3 regions of the Lysinibacillus sp. JK80 genome follow, and region 3 is predicted to be linked to each of the others. Evidence: riboswitches for the same ligand, from Rfam matches in the RefSeq annotation. Region 3 holds a riboswitch; each other region holds the start of a gene.
The links. A riboswitch is a leader RNA that binds a small molecule or an ion and turns the genes downstream of it on or off. The one in region 3 is predicted to bind cobalamin.
Positions count from the first base shown of each region.

Region 1 (7,482 bases), 160 kb from region 3:
AGAACAGCTTCATGAGCTCTAGTGTAGGAAAGTAAGCAAGCACATGAATAGGACCCTGACAATGTTGATCATAAATTTCGATCTCTGATCCGGGAATTAAAGTGGTTTCCTGAAATCGCAGACCACCTTCTTTAAGTTCTTGTAGTTCTCCGTGTTCAATCATCCTCACCATTTCTTCGATTACTTCAGGTGAGTGACAGTCAATGATCCCAATGATGTCTAATCCCTTTCTTGCACTAGCCGTCTCTAAAATTCGTGCTAATGTTAACGTTTTACTGCCAGTAATTTTCACTGCCCTTCCACTAGAAGTACGTCCAATATGAATATGTAAATCAGCATAGAATTCATTCAATTCAAACACTCCTTTAAATACATTCTATAAAACGAAAATACCTTACATTACTGCAAGGCATTTCTCACTTCATTATGATGGATGATTTGTAGTAGTGCTATTATTTGACTCAAAAGCGCCGGAACCGTGTGATGGTGTGGAGGAAGCATCATAGGCAACTAATGTTACACCAATCTTTTCTTCAAGCTCATTAATTTTTTCTAGTTGCTGCGGGTCTAATTGTGCAAACTTAATTTCTTTCATGGTCATCAATCCTTTCAATTATACAATTCCCCGAAATATAGAAAATATACTCCTTCGCATAATTGTGGAATTACAAACGAACATTGGATAATAAAAATGACTGATAATCAGTCATTTTTATTGACATTATTTTTCTTATTCTATAACATAATAATTAAGTAAGGCAAAAGTGAGGGATTGCATGTCAAAAGAAGAAAAAATTATTCAAGCTGCCATTGAGGTTTTTCGAGAAAAAGGTATAGAAAAAACAAAAGTTTCAGATATCGTTAAAGCTGCTGGGATCGCTCAAGGAACATTTTATCTTTATTTCCCATCACGCCTTTCTGTTATGCCTGCTATTGCAAAAAATATGGTAGAAAGAATTATTGCTACCTTAGATGAAGGTATTTCAAGTCATAAGCCCTTTGAACAGCAACTTGAAGAGGTTGTGGAAATGGTTTTCTTAATCACGAAAGATTATGGAGATATCGTTGCACTTATTTATGCAGGTATTGCGCAAACTGAGCATTTAAAAGAATGGGAAAATATATATGCACCCTATTATGACTGGATGAGTCATTTCTTATTATCTGGCCAGCAACAGGGAATGATACGTGATTCAATTGACCCAACACGTTCTGCTAAACTGATGATTGGTCTAATTGAATCTGCTGCTGAACAAATTTATTTATTTGATGATAGCAAGGACGAAACAATGAAATTGCTCAAGCTTGAGCTTATAGACTTCCTATCTCACGCACTTGGCCTACGTCACCCATAAAAGTGACGTTCTCTTTTACCTCGAAAATGACTGAATGTCAGTCATTGTATTACCTAATAGAAAGGATTTTATTGATGAAAAAAGAATGGATGTACGTCGTTTTAACAAGTTTATTTGAATTGCTTTGGGTATTTGGCTTTAACGTAGCAAGCTCATGGTGGCATTGGATAATTATTGTGACAATCATTGCTATAGATTTTCATTTCTTATCGAAGGCTTGTGAGAGCTTACCTACTGGTACAGTCTACGCTATTTTCGCTGGAGCAGGTGCAATCGGTACCACATTAATGGATATTTTCATTTTCGAAGGAGAATTTAATGCCATTAAAGGACTGTTCATGATTATTTTATTATTAGGTGTGATTGGTCTAAAATTAGCGGATAATTCCTCTAAAGAGCAGGTGCAAACGAAAGGAGAGAATGTATAATGGGTTGGGTACTTATTATCTTAGCTGCATTGTCTGAAATTATAGGTGTGGTTGGCTTACGCTTCTATAGTCAGCATAAAACATTACGAAACTTAATGTTATATATTGGTGGTTTTGGTGTGTCTTTTGCCCTTTTATATGCATCCTTCAACTATTTGCAGTTAAGCATTGCCTATGTTGTTTGGGTAGGAATTGGTACTGTTGGAGCTGTACTCGTAAATATCATTTTCTTTGGCGAATCTAAAAATCTATCACGTATTATCAGTATCATAGCAATTATCATAGGTGTAGCAGGCTTAAAAGCAGTATCTTAATGGCTTTACAATATAGGACGCCACTCTTAAATCGGAGGCGTCCTGTATTCATTTATTTAAAATGGCATGAAATGGGAGTAATTAAGATAAAAATTCATAAATACCATCCGCTATAAATTCTGCAGGTCCACGCATCCAGATATGGTCATTGTCAGCCCATCGAATGACTAAGTCACCGCCCCTAAGTTGGACTACTATCTCTTCTTCCTTCTGACAAAAACCATTTAATATAGCAGCCACTACCGCTGCACAAGCACCTGTCCCACATGCCTCTGTTATACCCGAACCTCGTTCCCAAACGCAGCATTTTAATGCCTTCTCATGAACAACCTCTACAAACTCAACATTGCAACGATAAGGAAATCTCATATCGTTTGCTATAATACCGCCTAATGTTCTTAATGGTGCTTGCTCGATCGCATTCACAAAAACTACAGTATTCGGATTGCCCAAAAACAAAGCTGTTACCAAAAGAGAGTGTTGGGGTAAAGGAAATATCTCATTGATGACAAGCTCATTTGGGTTTCCTAACATCGGAATGTCTTTGCGCAATAAGAGAGGTTTGCCCATATCGACAATCACTTCTATTACACGATTGTCTTGCACCACTACCTGTGCCAGCATAATCCCGGATTTCGTTTCAATCGTAATTAGCTCTTGTCGTACAATATGACGTTCAAAAATATACTTAGCAACACAGCGAAGACCGTTACCACAATTTGTCCCCTCAGATCCATCTTTATTAAATACACGCATACCACAGTCAGCAATTTTAGAGGGTTGGATAATAATCAATCCATCTGAGCCAATACCAGTATGGACATTGGCCATTTTTTGAGCCAATTCACAAAAGATATCTTCCTTGTAATCATGTTGGAAAAGATCAAGATAGATATAGCTGTTGCCAATACCATGCATTTTCGTAAAGGCTATTTGCATACAGTCACTCCTTAAAGGATGTTTTATGTATCTAATAGAAGATGAAACTTTTCTATATTTGGCTAAACCCCTTCGTGAACTGTTCAGGAACATATGTAAGATACGGCTTCCCTGTCATTGGATGTATTTGAATATCCGCAAAAACACCAAATACATCTTGCAGCACTGTTGGCGTAAGTACTTCCTCTGGTGTACCATGACAAACTATTCGCCCTTGCTGTAAAACGTAAATTTGATCGCAATACATAGCAGCAATATTCAAATCATGTAAAGCTGCTACTACGGTTAAATGCAAAGTCTGAATTAAATCCATAAGTTGAAGTTGATGTTGAATATCTAAATGATTCGTCGGCTCATCTAATATTAATATCTGTGCTTGTTGAGCGAGTGCCCTTGCAACCATGACACGTTTTTTCTCGCCACCAGAAAGCGAACTAAAGCTTCGTTTCTCTAAATGCGATATGCCCGTTTGTCTAAGAGCCTCTTTAACAATTTGAAAATCTTTCTCTTGATCAAGCTCTAACAGCTTTTTATGTGGGGTTCTTCCCATACTGACTAAATCATGCACAGTGAAATCAAATAATACGGGTGTCTCTTGGCTTACAACAGCCAAATTTTTCGCAATTGCTTTACTTGATTGCTTTAATATATCTTGCTCATTTAATACTACCGATCCACTTTCAGGTTTTAGGAGACGATACATATTTTTTAACAATGTAGATTTTCCGCTCCCATTAGGACCAATTAATCCAACAAATTGCTTTTCTTTTATTTGAATGCTTACATCATGCAGTATACGCTGATCGTAAATGGAGAATGATACTTTTTTCGCTTCTAATGTCATGGAAGTTAATCTCCTTCACCGAAAGAATAGTTGTTACGACGGAGAAGCCAAATGAAAAATGGTCCTCCACAAAAAGCTGTAATAATACCAATTGGCATTTCCTGAGGAGCAATAATAATTCGAGCAAAAGCATCTGCCCACACTAAGAATATTCCACCTATTAAAGCACTGATAGGTATTACGTATTTATAGTTTGAGCCCACAATTAAACGCACAATATGGGGAATAATCAATCCCACAAATCCTATAGAACCACTAACTGCGACAAGCACACCTGTTAATAGAGATACTAGTAGTATTAACTGAATACGGAATTGCTGAAGATTAACGCCTAATGTCACTGCCGCCTCTTCTCCTAGTAATAATAAATTTAAATTGCGATAGTGTAGCCACAGTAGCCCAAATACAATAAAAAATACGAAAGCTGGAATCACAATATTATTCCATTTGGCTCCAGCTAAACTACCTAGCATCCAAAACATAACAGCCTTTAAGGCCCCTTCTTGCTTTGACATCATTAAAATAAAGTTAGAGATAGCCGTTAAGATAAAGGACACAGCCATGCCTGCCAATAGCAAGCGGAAAATAGAGACACGTCCCCCAACACGTGATAAGAAAAAGACAAGTGCAATGGCAAGTAATGAACCAAGGAATGCGGATACTGAAAGAGCGTAAATACCTAAAAATGAAAAGGCTCCTAAAATAATCACAGAAGTAGCTCCGACAGCTGCCCCTGAAGAAATCCCTAGAATATACGGGTCTGCAATAGAATTACGTACTAGTGCCTGAATGGCTGCCCCTGCAATAGCTAACCCCGCTCCTACTATCACAGCTAGCAAAACACGAGGTGCTCTTATTTGCCAGATGATGATTTCCTGAGAGCGACTCCAATCTTGCTCGATCGAATTTTGTATAAAAGGAATTTTAGAAAGAATAACTTTCCATACATATAACGGTGTAACTGAAACTGAGCCAACCATTACAGCAAAGGTCATTGAAACAATTAATACCATGAAAAGTACGAAGGAAAATAACATAAATTTTTTATTCATCTGTTTTAAACTCCTACTGAATATTGATGAATGAAGCAATAAAAAAAGGTATCCCATGCGAAAATGCGCATAGAAATACCCAAGATTAAACAAAGTCAGAAAAATATCCAGCTATTGTCCGTAATTGCTTGCATCCTCGTGGGCATTACAGGTATTACTAAATGGCAGGTCTCCTGGCTTCGATTCACTATCCTATAATTGCCTTCCCATTCTTAAACAGTGGCAAATCATATTATAGGATTCCTCGTTACAGTTGCGGGACAGCGTCGGACTTCCACCGACTTCCCTTTTAAGTGACATTCAAAATGTCACACCAATAGTATTTGAAGTTATAAAATTGTGACGGTTCTATCATACATTTTTATAGATAGATAGTCTACTTCAATTTAATCCAACAATTGAGTTAACTTATTTAAATAATAAGGTTGACACAAATACATTCGTTTTTTACACTAGCAGTAATAACTTATAAAACGAGGTGAAATCATGGCAACTGTTACACAACATAGTCACCATAAGTTAAGAACTGTTGACATTACCTACATTGGATTATTTACAACGTTAATGATGGTGGGTGCTAATATCACTTCCTTTGCACCTTTTATGGTAGTTGGTGGTGTACCCATTACGCTTCAAACCTTCTTTGCAATTTTAGCAGGGCTTATTCTTGGTAGTAGAAAAGGTGCGCTCGCCTGCACAATTTATATGTGCGTAGGATTGGCAGGAGCTCCTGTCTTTGCTCGTTTCGGTGGTGGAATTGGCCAAATTTTAAGCCCTACCTTTGGGTTTATTATTACATTTATATTTGCGGCATTTGTTGCGGGGTTGATCGTAGAACGAAGCGGAACAAAGAAAAGTTTTATCGTAGCTGCTTTGGTAGCAACGGCTATAAATTATTTGATAGGAACAAATTGGATGTTTTTTGCCTATAAGCTATGGGCAAGTGCGCCAGAGAATTTTTCATATAAGCTCGTTTGGCTTTGGATGATTCCTCCACTACCAAAAGATATTATTTTAGCTATTTTTGCTGGTATCTTCGCCCATAGATTACAAAAAACATTGAAGATCATGCCCATTCAATAGCATATCTCCCCGCCAGACTAAAGAAATGTTTTTCATAGGTTATATCCATCGTTTCTGCACATTTATTTGCTACATTAGGAGCACATAGTGAGGAGGATATCATATGAAATTCAATAAAAGATGGTCAGTCGGACTATTATCAGTAGTCGCTCTAATTAGTTTATCGGCTTGTACAGAGGATCAAACAAAACCTGCGTCCACTTCTAATGAAGCTGCTGAAGAAATGGATCATTCTACAATGAACCATTCAAGTTCTGGCGAAGTACCAGTAACGTTAAAAAAAGCTGAAAATCCGAAATTTCCTATAGGAAGCACAGCCATTATTACAGATGGACATATGGAAGGTATGAAAGGGGCCGAAGCAACAATAGTAGGTGCCTATACTACAACTGCCTATGTTATTTCCTATGAGCCTACATCTGGTGGAAAGCGAATAGAAAAGCATAAGTGGGTAATTCATGAAGAATTAATTGACCCACAAGAAGCACCACTGGCTCCTGGAACAGAAGTAAAAACGGACGCAACACATATGGAAGGTATGGAAAATGCAACTGTCCTTATTGACGAGGCTGTGCAAACAACTGTATATATGGTTGATTATACTTCCACTACAAGTGGTGAAGCTGTAACAAATCATAAATGGGTAACAGAAGAAGAGCTTAGTCCAAAATAATAGAAATAACCTCTACCTTCAATTCTGGTAGAGGTTAATTTCTAGCTTTTATGTTCCATTTGCTTTCTCTTTGCAGACTTATGCCATTTATAGCCAATGCCCCAAACGGTTTGCAAGTAATCATCCGCCGGAAAACCACTTTTTCTTAATTTTTCTCGTAAATTACGTACATGTGAATCAATGGTACGATCTTCAATCGTTACATCATATCCCCAAACGGCATGTATAAGGTGTTCCCTAGAAAATGCTCTATTTTGATAATCTAAAAATAGGGCGAGCATGGCAAATTCCTTTGGTGTTAATGGAATTGCCTTATGTTGAAAATATACTTCAAAGGACTCTCTATCTAAACAAAGCCCTTCAAAGTTAATCACTTTTTCTTCAGATATCGTTCTTCTTAATACAGCATGTATGCGTGCTAACAATTCTTCCTCATCAAAAGGCTTTAAAACGTAGTCATCAGCACCAAGATTTAAACCTTTTACAATATCAGCGTGTTCTCCTTTTGCAGTAAGCATAATGATAGGAACATCCCAAAACTTCCTAATTTCCTGGCAAACCTGCCACCCATCCATCTCTGGCATCATAATATCCAAAAGAACTAAATCCACATGCTCTTCTTCTAAAAAATCCAATGCCTCTTGTATAGAAGACATTGCTCTACAAATAAATAGTGGTTCCAAATAAAGGGTTAATAAATCTAACATTCTTGGTTCATCATCAATGCATAAAATCGTTTTCATTCGTTTCTACTCCTTTAAATGATAATTCAAAAGTAGTCCCTTTATTTATTT
Region 1 covers NZ_CP058997.1:4,078,095-4,085,576, forward strand. Annotated here, with positions in the region: gene HXV90_RS20445 (endonuclease Q family protein) at 1-352, opposite strand, end outside; gene HXV90_RS20450 (hypothetical protein) at 425-595, opposite strand; gene HXV90_RS20455 (TetR/AcrR family transcriptional regulator) at 777-1,355, shown strand; gene HXV90_RS20460 (DMT family transporter) at 1,430-1,783, shown strand; gene HXV90_RS20465 (DMT family transporter) at 1,783-2,097, shown strand; gene dapF (diaminopimelate epimerase) at 2,179-3,036, opposite strand; gene HXV90_RS20475 (heme ABC transporter ATP-binding protein) at 3,089-3,880, opposite strand; gene HXV90_RS20480 (FecCD family ABC transporter permease) at 3,886-4,932, opposite strand; cobalamin riboswitch at 5,079-5,265, opposite strand; gene HXV90_RS20485 (biotin transporter BioY) at 5,419-6,015, shown strand; gene HXV90_RS20490 (YdhK family protein) at 6,119-6,688, shown strand; gene HXV90_RS20495 (response regulator transcription factor) at 6,730-7,431, opposite strand; gene HXV90_RS20500 (sensor histidine kinase) at 7,409-7,482, opposite strand, start outside.
Region 1: another riboswitch for cobalamin. It lies ahead of HXV90_RS20480 (FecCD family ABC transporter permease); the one in region 3 lies ahead of HXV90_RS21245 (hypothetical protein).

Region 2 (7,482 bases), 2.3 Mb from region 3:
CTTTCAGTGAACCTGTATCTTTATCACCACCATCGACAATGGATTGCAATGTATCATATGGCTGCCCAGAAATATAAAGCAGCTCATCACCAGGACGCAAAACACCGAATAGACTAAGCGTGATTGCATGTGTGCCTGAAATAATTTGTGGTCGGACTATGGCTGCCTCTGCACCAAATACCTCCGCATAAACACGCTCTAGATTATCGCGCCCCTCATCATCATAGCCATAGCCGTTTGATGGGTGTAAATGATAATCACTTACTTGATGCTTTCTGAAAGCTGCTAGCACCTTCTGCTGATTGTAGAACGCCATTTCTTCTACATTGGCATGATAAGGCCGAACTTGCTCCTCTACTTTTGCCGCTAACGATAGCGTTTCTGTTGATAAATTTGATGTAAACGTCATTCTTTCTTCTCCATTTCACAATGTCTCGCATTTCAATCAGTAAGATTTATTGACTATCTAAATTGACTTCAATCACTCTAGAATTCCCTAACCAACTACTGGTATATGAACGCTTTTGACGAATGTTTTTCTTTATTTTAATCACATTTTATCAATTTGTATGTGCACCTGTAAAACTTGCCTATTGTTTCTAAGAGGATTTTACGCTAAGCTAATGTGCGGACTCATTTCAAGATGCGTATTTAATGACCGATTTTGGCTATTAAATTCATAGATTCTGTTACGTAAAAAGTCTTTTAACTTTTAATAAAGTTTATTTATTGATAGAAGGGGTGAAAGGGATGGCTTGGGAGGTTTTTAGTATTATAGGAACAATTGCCTTTGCTATTTCTGGGGCAATTATTGCCATGGAAGAAGAATACGATTTATTCGGTGTATATATACTTGGTATTGTGACTGCTTTTGGTGGAGGAGCTATCCGAAATTTACTCATTGGACTACCTGTCACAACACTTTGGGGACAGGATATGATGTTTCAAATAGCGCTTGCTGCGATTACGATATTCTTTATTTTTCCGCATCATCTGATTCAACATTGGCATCGTTGGGGTAACTTCACAGATGCGATTGGCTTATCAGCATTCGCTATTCAAGGCGCACTCTATGCTGTTAAGCTTGATATGCCAGTAAGCGCAGTCATTGTAGCTGCTGTTTTGACAGGTTCAGGTGGGGGTATTGTACGAGATTTATTAGCTAGAAGAAAACCATTAGTTCTCCGTGATGAAGTTTATGGTGTTTGGGCAGCTCTTGCAGGATTGCTAATCGGATTCGAGGTTTTTACAGGAGACATTTTCCTTTATATTTTATTCGCAGTGATTACAGCTTTACGTATTCTTTCCTATATGATGAAGTGGCGCTTGCCATTACGAAAGTTAAATCGTGCATAAACACCATTCAGCCAATGACCAAAAATTAAGTCATTGGCTGTTTTATTGTTTTTATCTTTTTAACAACTGCATTGATTCTTCTAAAGTCGCCATGTTTTTCATCATCGAGCAAGCTGCATCTAAAATCGGAAAGGCTAAGGCTGCTCCAGAACCTTCGCCTAAACGCATATTCATGTGCAACATTGGTTCAATGCCTAGTAAGGCAGCGGCAATTTTTGCCCCTGGTTCCTCTGAAGCATGGGAAGGAATGATATAATCGATTACTTTTGGTTCGAGCTTATAAGCAATGAGGGCTGCTATAGTTGAAATAAATCCATCAATGACAACGGGTTTACGATGGGCAGCAGCGCCAAGAATAATACCTGTCATAGCCCCTATCTCTAACCCTCCAACCTTAGCCAGAACATCAATAACATCATTTGGATTAGGCTTATTTAAGGTAATTGCTTTTTCAATAACTGCCGCTTTATAGGCAATGCCTCCTTGGCCTACTCCTGCACCAAACCCCGTTACTTCGATAGGGTTGCATCCCGTTAAAACAGCTAATATCGCAGCACTTGGTGTTGTATTGCCGATGCCCATTTCTCCAGTCCCAAGTACATCAGCACCTTTTATGATTTCCTCAGTGGCCACACGGATTCCTACTTCTATCGATTGAATGGCTTCTTGTTTGGCCATAGCTGGACCATGTGCCATGTTATCTGTACCATATTTAATTTTATGAATAATGACACCTGCATCAAGTGGAATATCTTCTTTTACACCCACATCTACTGTGACCACCTTTGCATTGGTAATCCCCGCAATCGCACAAACGCCTGTACCCCCCTTAGGAAAATTTAATGTTTGAAAGACCGTAACATCTTGTGGATTCGTGGTTACACCTTCCTCGCAAACACCATGATCTGCAGCACAGACAATCATCACTTTTTTGTTGACCGTCGGATATAATTGTCCTGTTATACCAGAGAGCTGTACGGCAATTGATTCTAGTTTACCCAAGCTACCCGGGGGCTTACAAAGCGCATCAATCCGCTTTCTAGCTTGCTCCATACTTTTCATATCAGCCCCCTGAATGTTTTGAATCGTGTCTTGTAATAATTGCATGATTATTTCTCCTCTCGTTCTCATAAGACAAAATAAAAAGTCTGTAGTTTATTGTCATGACAAATAAACTACAGACTTTTCCATCATCTATATCTTCTATAGCATGTAGGCAGGTCTCCTGGCTCAAGTTCAACACCTCATAGTACCTTCCCAGCAATTTGCTAGTGGCATACACTATGAAATTCCCTTATACAGTGGCGGGTCCGCTAAAGCTTTTCACTTTATTCCCTATTCTCCCTAATGGGCACCTATTGCTTTTATGTAATTATGTTAAATCTACTTTACAACTTTTTTAGTGTCAAGAGGGAAAATTTTTTTGAGTGTTAACTTAGTACATACTGTATTCCCAATATAAGCTTATCAAGTGCTTGTCACAATAAATGATTCCTTCACTTGATTCCTAGTCTTCCATAATTAGTGCTTTTTAGAATTCTCTATGTCTAACACTCGGCTTGTACAAAAATCCATTACTGAATCAATTGCCATAACAAGTAAACTACAGACTTTTCCATCATCTCTACCTTCCATAGCATATGTTCTGCCAATTCACTGAGTAATGTTGAACATAAAAGTTGAAACCTTAATAATCTGTTCAATGTAAACATAAATTATTTCTATGATTAAAATTAGGGTAAGTATCAATAGTAAAACGATGAAAAGTTAGGAGTAGATACGATGAATACAAAACAATTAAGAAACGCTATTGCTGAAACCTGTGAAACGCACGATAGCCTCTATGCCAAACTCGTAAAACCGATCAATCAGTTGTTAATCAATATCGACGCTTCGATCAGTGAAGAGACAGCAAATAAAATACTAGAAAATTTAAAGTTATTTCATAGTGGTGATAAATACATTACGGAGTGTCATTTCGAGGAGAGTCAAAATTTCTTGAAAGATGGCATTGAGCTTCTCCAAAAAGGGGATTTGGCGAATGGAGCACTACAAATTTATGGAGCTGGTCTAAACTTTGCTAGTTATGCTTCAAAAGTGCAGGGACAAAAAAATGTTAATATCTACAAAAACTTTGAAGAGAATTTTAATTTTATCATGGATGCCTTGAAAAAATAATCATGAAAAAAGAAAGAGTGTATACTCTTTCTTTTTTCATGATTTATTTAAATTCTAATTCTCCATCATAAGCCAGCATGCCGCCTTCAAGGTTTGTTACATCAAATCCTTGTGCCTCTAAGTAAGCACACGCATTGGCAGAACGAGCTCCAGCCTTACATACAATAATATATGGCTTTTCTACATCTAATTCCTCTAAACGTTCAGGGATAGTTCCGAGTGCAATATGTTGAGCACCTGGGATCATGCCATGGGCTACTTCATCCTCTTCACGTACATCGATAATATATAGGTCCTCATTTGCATCTAACAGATCTAATAATTGTGTTGTTTCCATTGTTTTCATAAACTTTGTCCTCCAAAATATCAAATTCCACTATCATTATAGCTTGTAGCAAAAAAAACAGCCAGTGTGAGAACACTAACTGTTTAACAAACTTATTATACTTCTGTCTCTAAAAACTCTATTTGTTTTGCTGGTACGAATGTAGAAATGGCATGCTTGTAGATTAGGTGCTGCTTATTCTCAGCATCAAGTAGTAATACTGTAAAATTATCATATGATTTCACAGTCCCTTTTAACTGAAATCCGTTTAACAGAAATACAGTTACAAAAACACTGTTTTTACGTAGTTGGTTCAAGAACGTATCTTGCAAATTGATTGATTTCATCAAATAGCCTCCCTACTAACTTTCTACCTCTTCATTCCTATAGTAGCACGTTCTACCAATTTATCAATTAGTAATTTTTAGAAATTTTTCTTTATTCTTATAATCGATCATCCGGCGTAATAAAATGGACATCCATTTTATTACGGAAATAAGTAAGCTGTCTTTTTGCATAGCGACGGGAATTTTGTTTTAGGCTATCAAGGGCTTCCTCTAGGGTACATTTGCCATCTAAATAATCATATAATTCTTTATACCCGATGGCTTGTATAGACTGTACTCCACGGATATTTTGCTGCCATAATCCCTTCACCTCTTGCAGAAGACCATTTTCCACCATTAAATCAACACGACGATTAATACGGTCATATAGCACGTCACGGGACATGTTTTGACCTAGACCTAAAATAACATGGTCGTAAAGGGGTACTTCCCCTCGATTTTGCGCTTCAGCTGCTTTTGATACACCGCTTAATTCCAGCATTTCTAATGCACGAATAACACGACGTGTATTGTTTGGATGGATTGTCTCCGCTGTTTGAGGGTCTAGTTGTTTTAGTTTGTCATGCATTGCCTCAGGGCCAAGCTTTGCTAATTCCTCATAGTAGGCTTTTCGTGCTTCTTCATCTACTTTTTCATCAGTAAATTGGAAATCATAGAGGACAGCTTGTACATATAAGCCAGAGCCTCCTACTATTATAGGTAATTTTTGACGAGCTTGTATTTCCGCGATCTTCGCACGTACTAATTTTTGATAATCTGCTACCGAAAAAGATTCTGTAGGCTCTAAAAAGCTAAGTAAATGATGAGGAACGCCCTCCATCTCTTCTTCGGTAATTTTAGCTGTCCCAATATCGAGCCCTTTATAAACTTGCATGGAATCACCATTAATGACTTCACCGTGATATTTTTTTGCCAGTTCAATGCTTAATGCCGTTTTACCTGAGGCAGTCGGTCCTACTATTGCTACGACCTCTGCCTGCTGCAATTTAGTTTCTATCATATTTTTCTAACCACCGTAATAAAACTTGAAAGACCGCTTCTTGATTGTCTTCATTTAAAATTTCATGTCGTTTATCCTCGAATAAATAAACCGTTACATCCTCTACTCCCACCGCTGCTAACTGTTCAGCAACTTTGTAAACGCCTAGCCCCCGTTCACCAACCGGATCTTTACTGCCACTAATCAAGAGAATAGGGAGGTCTTTTCTTACTTTTGCTAATTCTCTTTTACGATTTAGTGTGGCAAAGCCAGTTGTTAAATCCACGAAAAATTGATTCGTTGGAATAAAGCCACAATAGGGATCATCGATATACTTTTCCACCTCTTGTTGTACTGAACATAACCAATCATAGGCAGTCTTCGGATTAGGAAATTGCTTATTAAAGCTACCAAAGCTCAATTGATTTAACAGCTTACTTTCAGTTTCTTTTCCTAGTCCCTTAGCTAAAGCCTTGGCTACTAGATTTCCTACAGCATGCAAGGCTGTCACATTTCCAGTGCCACAGAGAATAACATTATCTACTTGCTCTCCGTATAATTGAATATAGCGTCTAGTAATGAAAGAACCCATACTATGGCCAAAGAGAATTAATGGTACATTAGCGTATGGTACGTGAAGTTGTGTAATCACTTCATGAGCATCTTTTACTACACGCTCAAAGCCGTTTTCTTCAGCAAAAAAGCCCAATGTCCCATTATATGCTGCCGTTTCACCATGCCCACGGTGATCGTGCATCGTCACAACATAGCCTGCTGCGTTGAGTGTTTTCGCAAATGTTAAATAGCGACCGCTGTGCTCTGCCATGCCATGCAAAATGTGAATATGTCCAATACATGGCGTTGAAGGCTCCAATGTTCGCGTGAAGACAAATTGTTTATCCGACATTTGAATATAACGCTCCATCCCTTACTCCCCTTCTTTCACAAAATTTGTTGCATCGTTAATGGCTTGCTCTAATTCAGCAATATATCTATTTTTTTGCTCCTCTGTATAATTTAAGCGTTGTTGCATCACCTGAATCACTTGCTGTTTATAAAGTTTTACTGCTTCAATATCGAAGTATAATAAACCAGTCCGACGGATAAAGAAGTCGCTTGGTGTATAGACCATTTCGGCTTCAATGCCATACAGTAGCATCGCATGTAAGGCAAGAGGCATTGTACTACCATGTTCATGTAAAAATTTCACCCGATCAAATAAGGCATCTACATTCGTGCCATACTTTTGTACGAGATGCTTGGCTTCATCATAATTTAAGCCATATTGTACGCCTTCACGAGCTTTATAGGCAATATAGTCCGGGAAATTAATAGCGTTAATTCCCTTTGCACCAGAAAGTGCTAGCTCACGTGTTAAACAGGCACTTGCATGCTTGTAGCGACGGGACTTCACAATTTTATCCACAATCGTTTCAGCCATTTGGCGATAGCCCGTAAGCTTGCCACCCGCAATCGTCATTAAACCACTTGGCGCTGTCCAAATTTCATCTTTCCTTGAAATTTCTGATGGATCCTTACCTTTTTCATAAATCAGAGGTCGGACGCCTGCCCAAGAGGATTCAATTGTGTCTCTTGTGATAGTAGCAGTTGGAAAGACCTTTTTAGCAGCCTCAATTAGATAATCCACATCTTGCTGTGTTGCCACTGGATGTACAGGATTACCTTCATAGACAGTATCCGTAGTCCCTACATAGGTTTTGCCATCTCGTGGAATGGCAAAGGCCATACGACCATCAGCAATATCAAAATAAACAGCTTGCTTTAGCGGGAAATCCTTTTGTTTGAGGACAATATGAACGCCCTTTGTTAGACGTAATTGCTTGTTATCTGCTACTTTATCTTTTTGTCGTACGTCATCAACCCAAGGACCCGTTGCATTCACAATTTGGGCGGCATGGACATTGAGCATTTTCCCCGTCACATGATCCCTCACTTTAATGCCAACAAGCTTTTTCTTTTCATAAATAAATTCCGTCATTTCAGCATAGTTGAGGCAAAGCGCTCCATATTCTACAGCCTTTTTTAATACTTCAATTGTTAGACGGGCATCATCTGTACGGTATTCTACATAATAGCCACCGCCGACTAAGCCATCTTGATTGAGTAAAGGCTCTAATGCCAGGGTTTCCTGAGCATTTAACATCGTTCTACGTTCATGTTTTTTGACGCCCGCCAAGCGGTCATAGACCTTTAATGCCATAGATGTTGTGAAGGGACCGAGTGAACCCTTTTTATATAAAGGTAATAGCATTTTTTCAGGCGTTGTGACATGTACA
Region 2 covers NZ_CP058997.1:1,860,156-1,867,637, forward strand. Annotated here, with positions in the region: gene HXV90_RS09855 (methionine gamma-lyase family protein) at 1-409, opposite strand, end outside; gene HXV90_RS09860 (trimeric intracellular cation channel family protein) at 751-1,356, shown strand; gene cobT (nicotinate-nucleotide--dimethylbenzimidazole phosphoribosyltransferase) at 1,408-2,463, opposite strand; cobalamin riboswitch at 2,555-2,730, opposite strand; gene HXV90_RS09870 (hypothetical protein) at 3,139-3,534, shown strand; gene HXV90_RS09875 (rhodanese-like domain-containing protein) at 3,578-3,880, opposite strand; gene hfq (RNA chaperone Hfq) at 3,976-4,206, opposite strand; gene miaA (tRNA (adenosine(37)-N6)-dimethylallyltransferase MiaA) at 4,304-5,206, opposite strand; gene HXV90_RS09890 (alpha/beta fold hydrolase) at 5,193-6,110, opposite strand; gene HXV90_RS09895 (glycerol-3-phosphate dehydrogenase/oxidase) at 6,114-7,482, opposite strand, start outside.
Region 2: another riboswitch for cobalamin. It lies ahead of cobT (nicotinate-nucleotide--dimethylbenzimidazole phosphoribosyltransferase); the one in region 3 lies ahead of HXV90_RS21245 (hypothetical protein).

Region 3 (7,482 bases):
TTGGTGGAATCAATACTTAGTAGGCTTTGGACGTATTCAATAGGCCTCACTAATATATAGACGGTTGAGATAAGAAAAAGGTCATCTTTGTAGAGAAAAATATACAAAGATGACCTTTTTTGTTTTTGGAATGCTATTCTTTCAAAAGAAACAAGACGACTACTTCTATTCTTGAAAAGAGACTTTCCTGCATACTAAATTGATATTAAATTTTAAAATTTACTTTGATGACACCTGTCTCTTTCAAGGCAATAAAGAAAATAATAACGAATGGGCCGACAAGTAAACCGATAATACCAAATAACTGTAGACCTATGAACATGGAAATTAATGTTGGTAAAGTGGATAAACCGATATGATCTCCCATTAATTTAGGCTCGACTACTCGACGAATAATAAGTAAAATAGCAGCTAAGATGAATAATTTTACAGCTATAGAGGTGTTTCCCATCAACAGGTGGTAAAGTCCCCATGGCGCTAGAATAATGATAGAGCCTAGGAATGGTACAATATCTATTAACCAGATAATAATCGTCATTGTTACTGCATATTTCGGTTGGATTAATAGCAGTCCAATGAGTGTGACGCCTCCAATAATAAAGCTTACAAATAAGTGAGCCTTCATATAGCCAAATGTTGCATCTTTTAAGCGATTTAAAATAATTTTTATCTTCTTTGCTGTATTGGGCTTTAAATATTTATAAGTGATTTGCTTTAACTTAGGCAAATCAAGCATAAATAGGAATAGCGCAATCATATAAACGAGAAGACTGATAAATAGGCTGGGTATCTCTGAAAAGAAGGCAGAAACTTTGCTATAATTAAAGAAGCTTAAAAAGGATTCTTCGACTTTCTTTATGAAATCCATAGTGGTTTTTTGAAGCGAAGCACTTACTTCAGGTGGAAAGTCTTCTGTGTATTTAGAAATATTTTCTTGCATATGAAGCCACATATCTGATAGCTTGGAAATATAATAGGGAGCTTGCTTAGATAGTAAAATTATTTGTGTCATTATTTGTGTAATAGAAAGATAACAAATAATAGATATAACAATAACACTCACTATGTAAATAAAAGCAACTGCTATTTTCCGTGACATTTTCCATTTCCGTTTAAAGAACATGACAATTGGTTCTAAGAAAAATGCACTAATCCCAGCAAGTATTAAAGGCATGGACACTGGGATAACAAAATAGGCAGCTAGAAGTAGTGATATTATCACAATCAACCGAAAAATCAATTTCCTAGCATTAAATCTATTCATAAACTCACCTTCTTTGCGAAAAAAATTAAGTTAAGTGTACCATAAATCAAATTTTATTACGTTCTGAAACAATAAAGGTAGGGATGAATTATGGAAAAAGAGATTTTGCAACTTTTTAGTAATCTAACAGAGCATGATCGCGATATTCAATATGAATCTTACGAGGAATTAATGAAAATTATGCAGGAACCCGTAGATTGGACATATGCAGTTTGGGAACAGCTAATAAAAGCACTTACATACAATAATGGTTATTCTCGTGCACGTGCTGCACAAATTTTATGCGCTTTAGCTGCAAAAAGTGATCCAGAAGAAAGGGTCTTGGAGGATTTTTTAAAGATTTGGGCTGTGACTTACGATGAACAATCTGCTACGGCAAGGCATGCATTACAAGCAATTTGGAAAATTGGACAGGCGGGCCCAGTACAAAGAGATTTGGTTGTATCGTATCTAGCTAAAAGATTTCAAACATGTATAGATGAAAAACAGCCATCTCTTATTCGTCAGGATATTATTATGTCATTTAAAAAGTTATATGATCAAACAAATGACTCGAAATTATTAGATATTGCCCATCGTTTAATTAATGAAGAACAAGATGCTAAATATAAAAAGAAGTATAAGTCAGCCATCCGTTCAAAGTAGCGAGGTGGTGTTTTTTTGTGCAAATTCTTTGATGAACGATAGAATAGTCAACTATAATGAATGAAAAAAGGGGATTATACATGAGCATTTATAATTATCTAGTTCGGAAGCCTAATGGCGAAATTTTATCAATGGAAACATATCGTGGAAAAACAATGTTAATTGTTAACACGGCAAACCAATGCCGATTTACATATCAATTTGAAGACTTACAGAAAATGTATGATAAATATGGAAAAGAGAATTTTGTAGTTCTTGGATTTCCTTGTGATCAATTTGGCCATCAAAATCCTGAAGATGGGGAGGAAACTAAGCATCTATGCAAGGTAAACTATGGGGTCACATTCCCGATTTTTGAGCTTGTACAGGTAAATGGAGAGGCTACCCATCCACTCTTTAATTATTTAAAGCATGAAGTGGATTACCGAGAGTTTGGGAAGGCAAGTATGCAGGAGAAAATGTTGGCAGAAGCAATTGTTCAACTTGCCCCAAGCTTTTTAGATGGTCGTAATATTCGCTGGAACTTTACAAAATTTCTAGTAGATGCTAATGGTAAGACCGTCGCACGCTTTGAACCAACAGATTCACAGCTCGATATTGAAAAAGCAATTGAAACACTATTATAGTAAATTCCTTAATAATGTAAAAATTTGTTAGGGTTTTCTCTTCAAGTAGAAATAATGCTATATTTTAAAACTGAGCACAGCTATTTTTTCTGAAGCATATATGATAAACTGCTTTACAAATGAAATATTCTTGCAGAATAAAGGTGCTAATTAGCATAATCGGGAATCCGGTGAAAAACCGGAGCTGTTTCCGCAACTGTAAGTGCAGCCATTATAAAGATTTACCACTGTCTCAAAGAAGATGGGAAGGTCCTTTATAACACATTCGTTTCATGTGACGAACTGTACAAGCCAGGAGACCGACCTTTATTTGAACGTATAAAAACTTCTCGGAAGCTAGGAGGATATACGGCAAATACATAGGCTTTGTCCAGTTTGATGGCTCATTATGTTATTTTTGTCGTTCCTTTGCAAAAAGGAGCGACTTTTTTATGCCTTTCAAATAAGAATTTTTCATTATAGAAAATAGGGGGGAAGCAAGTGAAAAAAGATGCCCGTTATTCTTGTTATCCATTTATGCGTGAGAAAGCTTCAACGGTCGATTTTGAAATTCGAACAGATAGCCTGACAACACATCTAGGAGTTGCATTAGCTGCGGTAAAAAAAGAGGATGTTCAAGTTGTTGCTGAGGATTTATTGCTTATGTTACCTATGGCTTATCATGTGAATGGCTCAGTTCGTGGGAAATTAGCAGTAACTGAAGAGGATTTATCTTGGTTAAGTGAACGTTATGATTTTTACGTTCGCCATGTGAAGGAAGAGATTCAAAGTTTTGTTTTACCTCAAGGAACAGAGGCAGCTTCAGCCTTACATCTTTGTCGCAGTGAGGCAAAAAAATCATATCGTACTTTACACAAAGTATCAGAAGAACGAGAGGTTCCTGCTATTCTTTTCGATTACCTTGGTTTATTAGCTAATGTATGTTTTGTCATGGCTGTTTTTATGAATCAGCAAGCTGGAATAGCGGAAATACGGTTTATTAGTAAATCCTACCCAATGAAAAAGAAAAAGGAGAATAACAATGAAAAAAGTATTTAATTTCCAATGGCTACCAGTGCTCTTACTTGCACTGGTATTAGCAGGCTGTGGCACTGCTGAAGATACAAAAAATAAAGATGCTTCGCAAGATACACAACAAGCAGAGAAAACAAGCTATAAAGTGACAGATGACCGTGGAGTGGAAATAGAGTTTAATGAAGTACCAAAAACAGTTGTATCTTTACAACCAAGTAATACTGAAATTTTGTTTGCTTTAGGTGTTGGCAATAAAATTGTAGGAGCAACTGAGTACGATACTTACCCAGAGGAAGCACAAAAAATTGAACGTGTCTCGGATACTATGAACTTTAACAGTGAAAGAATTTTAGCGTTAAAGCCAGATGTTGTCATTGCTTATACAATCGGTGATAAGGATGCACTAAAGCCGCTTGAGGACGCAGGAATTAAAGTGTTTGTTATTCAATCTGCTACTACTTTCGACGATGTTTATGGAGATATCGAACAAATTGCTGCTGTGATGGATGTTGCTGATAAAGGAAATAAATTAAACGAAGAGATTAAAGCGAAAATTGCTGAAGTACAAACGAAGGTGAAGGATGTAAAAACGCCGAAAAATGTTTATTTAGAGGTTAGCCCTAAGCCAGACATATATACAGCAGGCTCTAGCACTTTCCAGCAAGAAATATTAGATGCAGCTAATGTTAATAATGTTTTTTCTGACTTGAATAGCTGGGCAAAAGTGAATGAGGAAGATGTTATTGCGAAAAATCCAGATGTTATTTTAACAACAGTAAACTATACAGAAGATCCAATAGGAGAAATTCTTGGACGAGATGGTTGGAATACTGTGAAAGCTATTCAAAACAAAGCGGTATTGTCCATTGATACAGATATCTCTAATCGACCTGGTCCGCGTATTGGTGAAGCTGTAGAATTAGTAGCGAAGGCTGTGTACCCAGAGTTATTTAAATAAGAAATGTTTCCATGCTAGCTGTCAGCCATTCAGCTAGCATTTTTTATGTGGTTTAATTTATTACCTAGCGTGAAAATTGGAATTAATGTAGTTTGTTCTTTAAAATAAAAGTAAGTATGCTTGATAATCTTAGGAGGTGTAGTGATTGGAGCAATTAGAGACAAAGGTAATTCCATTTGAAGCAGTCTATAATTTCCGAGACATGGGTGGATATAAAACAAAAGATGGGCGTAGGGTAAAGAACGGTTTATTTTACCGCTCAGCTGCCCTTGGAAAAATGACACTGTCGGATAAAGAGCTATTTGAAACGTTAGGGATTAAAACCATTTTTGATTATCGCGATAACAATGAGGCGTATCATAATCCTAACCCAGTGTTCTCGCATGCTCAATATATACAAATCCCAGCAAAGGGTAATCATGCTTTTGAAATGCCGACCAATGCTGGTGGTAGAGATTTCTATAAAGTGGTAAGCCCTGAGATGTTTCGGGATTTTTATGCACAAATGCCTTTTAACAATCTTTCATTTAAAGAGTTAATGCAAACGATTCAAAATCCTAATAATCTAGGTCTTGTACATCATTGCGCAGTTGGTAAGGACCGAACGGGTATTGGAGGAGCACTTATTTTACTAGCTTTAGATGTACCTGAGGAGACTATCATGGAGGATTATTTAGATACTAATATACATTTACGTCCAATGGTAGAACGAATGGCTCAGGCTATTCAGCATCAGTATAATGAGCAAGAACTACAGCAATTTTATGCATTAATGTCTGCCCGTGAAGACTATTTACAAGCAGCATTGGATGCGATGGATCGTCGCTATGGTTCTAAGACTGGGTTTTTAGAGCAGGAATTTGGCCTAACAATTGAAAAACGAGAGCAATTACAATCTTATTGCTTAATTTAAAAATGAGCCCTTTCACACGATGTGAAAGGGATTTTTTATGTGGAAGCGCTGTCTTCCTATAAATCTCTTTACAGTCTGAATATTTGTGATAAGATACAATAGATTTTTAAGAAAAAATAGGAGAAGTGAAAGTATTGGCAGACACAATTAAAGAGACAAATAAGTTAAGTCTATTCCATTTAACATGGCCAATCTTCTTAGAAGTTTTTCTATTTATGTTGATGGGACTAGCCGATACTTTTATGCTCAGTGCTTTATCAGATAATGCTGTATCAGGAGTAGGTGCAGCCAATCAATATATCCATATTGCCATCTTGATTCTGGAGGTAGTGGGCAATGGTGCATCTATTGTTGTTTCTCAGTATTTAGGCTCCAAACGCTTTTTTGAAGCGGCCAAGATCTCGGCGTTAGCGGTCACGATGAATTTGGTCGTTGGGCTTTTAATGAGTATTTTATTTTTCTTCTTTGCGAGACATTTAATGACAATGATGAACTTGCAGGGAGAAGTACTCCACTATGCACAAAGTTACTTAGCCATCATTGGGAGTTTTATTTTCCTACAGGCTATTATTAATGCACTCGCTGCAATTATTCGTGTACATGGTTGGACAAAACAAACTATGTACGTTTCGCTTGGCATGAACGTCTTACATGTTGTGCTAAACTACGGTCTTATTTTTGGGAATTTAGGTTTACCAGAGCTTGGTGTGAAAGGAGCGGCTATTTCCTCTGTCATTAGTCGCGGATTAGCTGTCCTAGTATTTTTCTGGTTGCTGTATCAGGTAATGGAAGTGCGCGTAAAGTTACAATATTATTTTGAGTATTCAAAGGAATATGTGAGAAAAATACTAAACATTGGTTTACCATCTGCGTTTGAACAGGTACTTTATCAATTTTGCCAAATCATCTTTTTATATTATGCGACTTACTTAGGAGCAGAAACACTAGCAGCACGACAATATGCTATGAATATTTCGATGTTTACGTATTTATTTGCAATTGCCATTGGTACAGGAACAGCCATTATTATTGGTCGTCATGTAGGTGCAGGAGAAAAAGATGAGGCGTATCATCAGCTATGGAAAAGTGTTCGTGCAGCATTTGCTTTTACGATTATTATGGTCGCAGTCGTTACGCTATTCCGTAAGCCACTTATGCAGGTATTTACTGATAATCCAGAAGTCATTAAGATTGGGGCATCCGTGTTAGCATTAAGTATTTTGCTAGAGACTGGTCGCACAATGAATATCGTTGTCATTAACTCTTTACGCGCTTCTGGGGATGCTAGATTCCCTGTGAAAATTGGTTTTCTATCAATGGTTTGCATGAGCCTGCCGCTTGGCTATTTATTTGTCTTTGTATTGGATTGGGGCTTGGTCGGAATTTGGCTAGCCATTTCAGCAGATGAATGGGTGCGGGCAATTATCGTATACTTTAGATGGAAAAGTCGTAAATGGGAGCGTTATGCTCTTGTATCACCGAACGACAAAAAGGAGGCATAGAAATGGGCGCATTATCGAAACGTGCTATCGGGGCGGCATTAATGGATCAACATATCACCCTTTTTGCTTGTCCAATCTGTCAGCAATCAATGCATGTCTATGAGCAGGGGAGATTGGTTTGTACTTCTAACCATTCCTTTGATATTGCGAAACAAGGCTATGTCAATATGCTGACACATAACGCCGCTTCTAAATATAGTAAGAGCCTTTTTGAATCCCGCAAGGCTGTTATTGATAGTGGGATTTATGATGCTGTAGAAGCCCGAATCGGTGAGCTTATAAGTTCTGCAAAAACGGTGCTCGATACTGGTTGTGGAGAGGGCTCACATTTAGCTCGCATTATGAATGATAGAGATCATGGTATTGGCGTTGGAATTGACATAGCGAAGGAGGGCATTTTGGCTGCAGCACGTCATTATCCTCAACAAATTTGGTGTGTAGGGGATTTAGCTAAAAGCCCATTTGCTCAAGCGAGTTTCGATGCCATTTTAAATATACTATCACCAGCAAATTATGAGGAGTTTAAACGACTTCTTACACCGAATGGCTATCTTGTGAAG
Region 3 covers NZ_CP058997.1:4,237,411-4,244,892, reverse strand. Annotated here, with positions in the region: gene HXV90_RS21265 (C40 family peptidase) at 1-43, shown strand, start outside; gene ytvI (sporulation integral membrane protein YtvI) at 206-1,264, opposite strand; gene HXV90_RS21255 (hypothetical protein) at 1,355-1,909, shown strand; gene HXV90_RS21250 (glutathione peroxidase) at 1,990-2,535, shown strand; cobalamin riboswitch at 2,660-2,857, shown strand; gene HXV90_RS21245 (hypothetical protein) at 3,016-3,573, shown strand; gene HXV90_RS21240 (ABC transporter substrate-binding protein) at 3,557-4,507, shown strand; gene HXV90_RS21235 (tyrosine-protein phosphatase) at 4,653-5,420, shown strand; gene HXV90_RS21230 (MATE family efflux transporter) at 5,555-6,922, shown strand; gene HXV90_RS21225 (putative RNA methyltransferase) at 6,925-7,482, shown strand, end outside.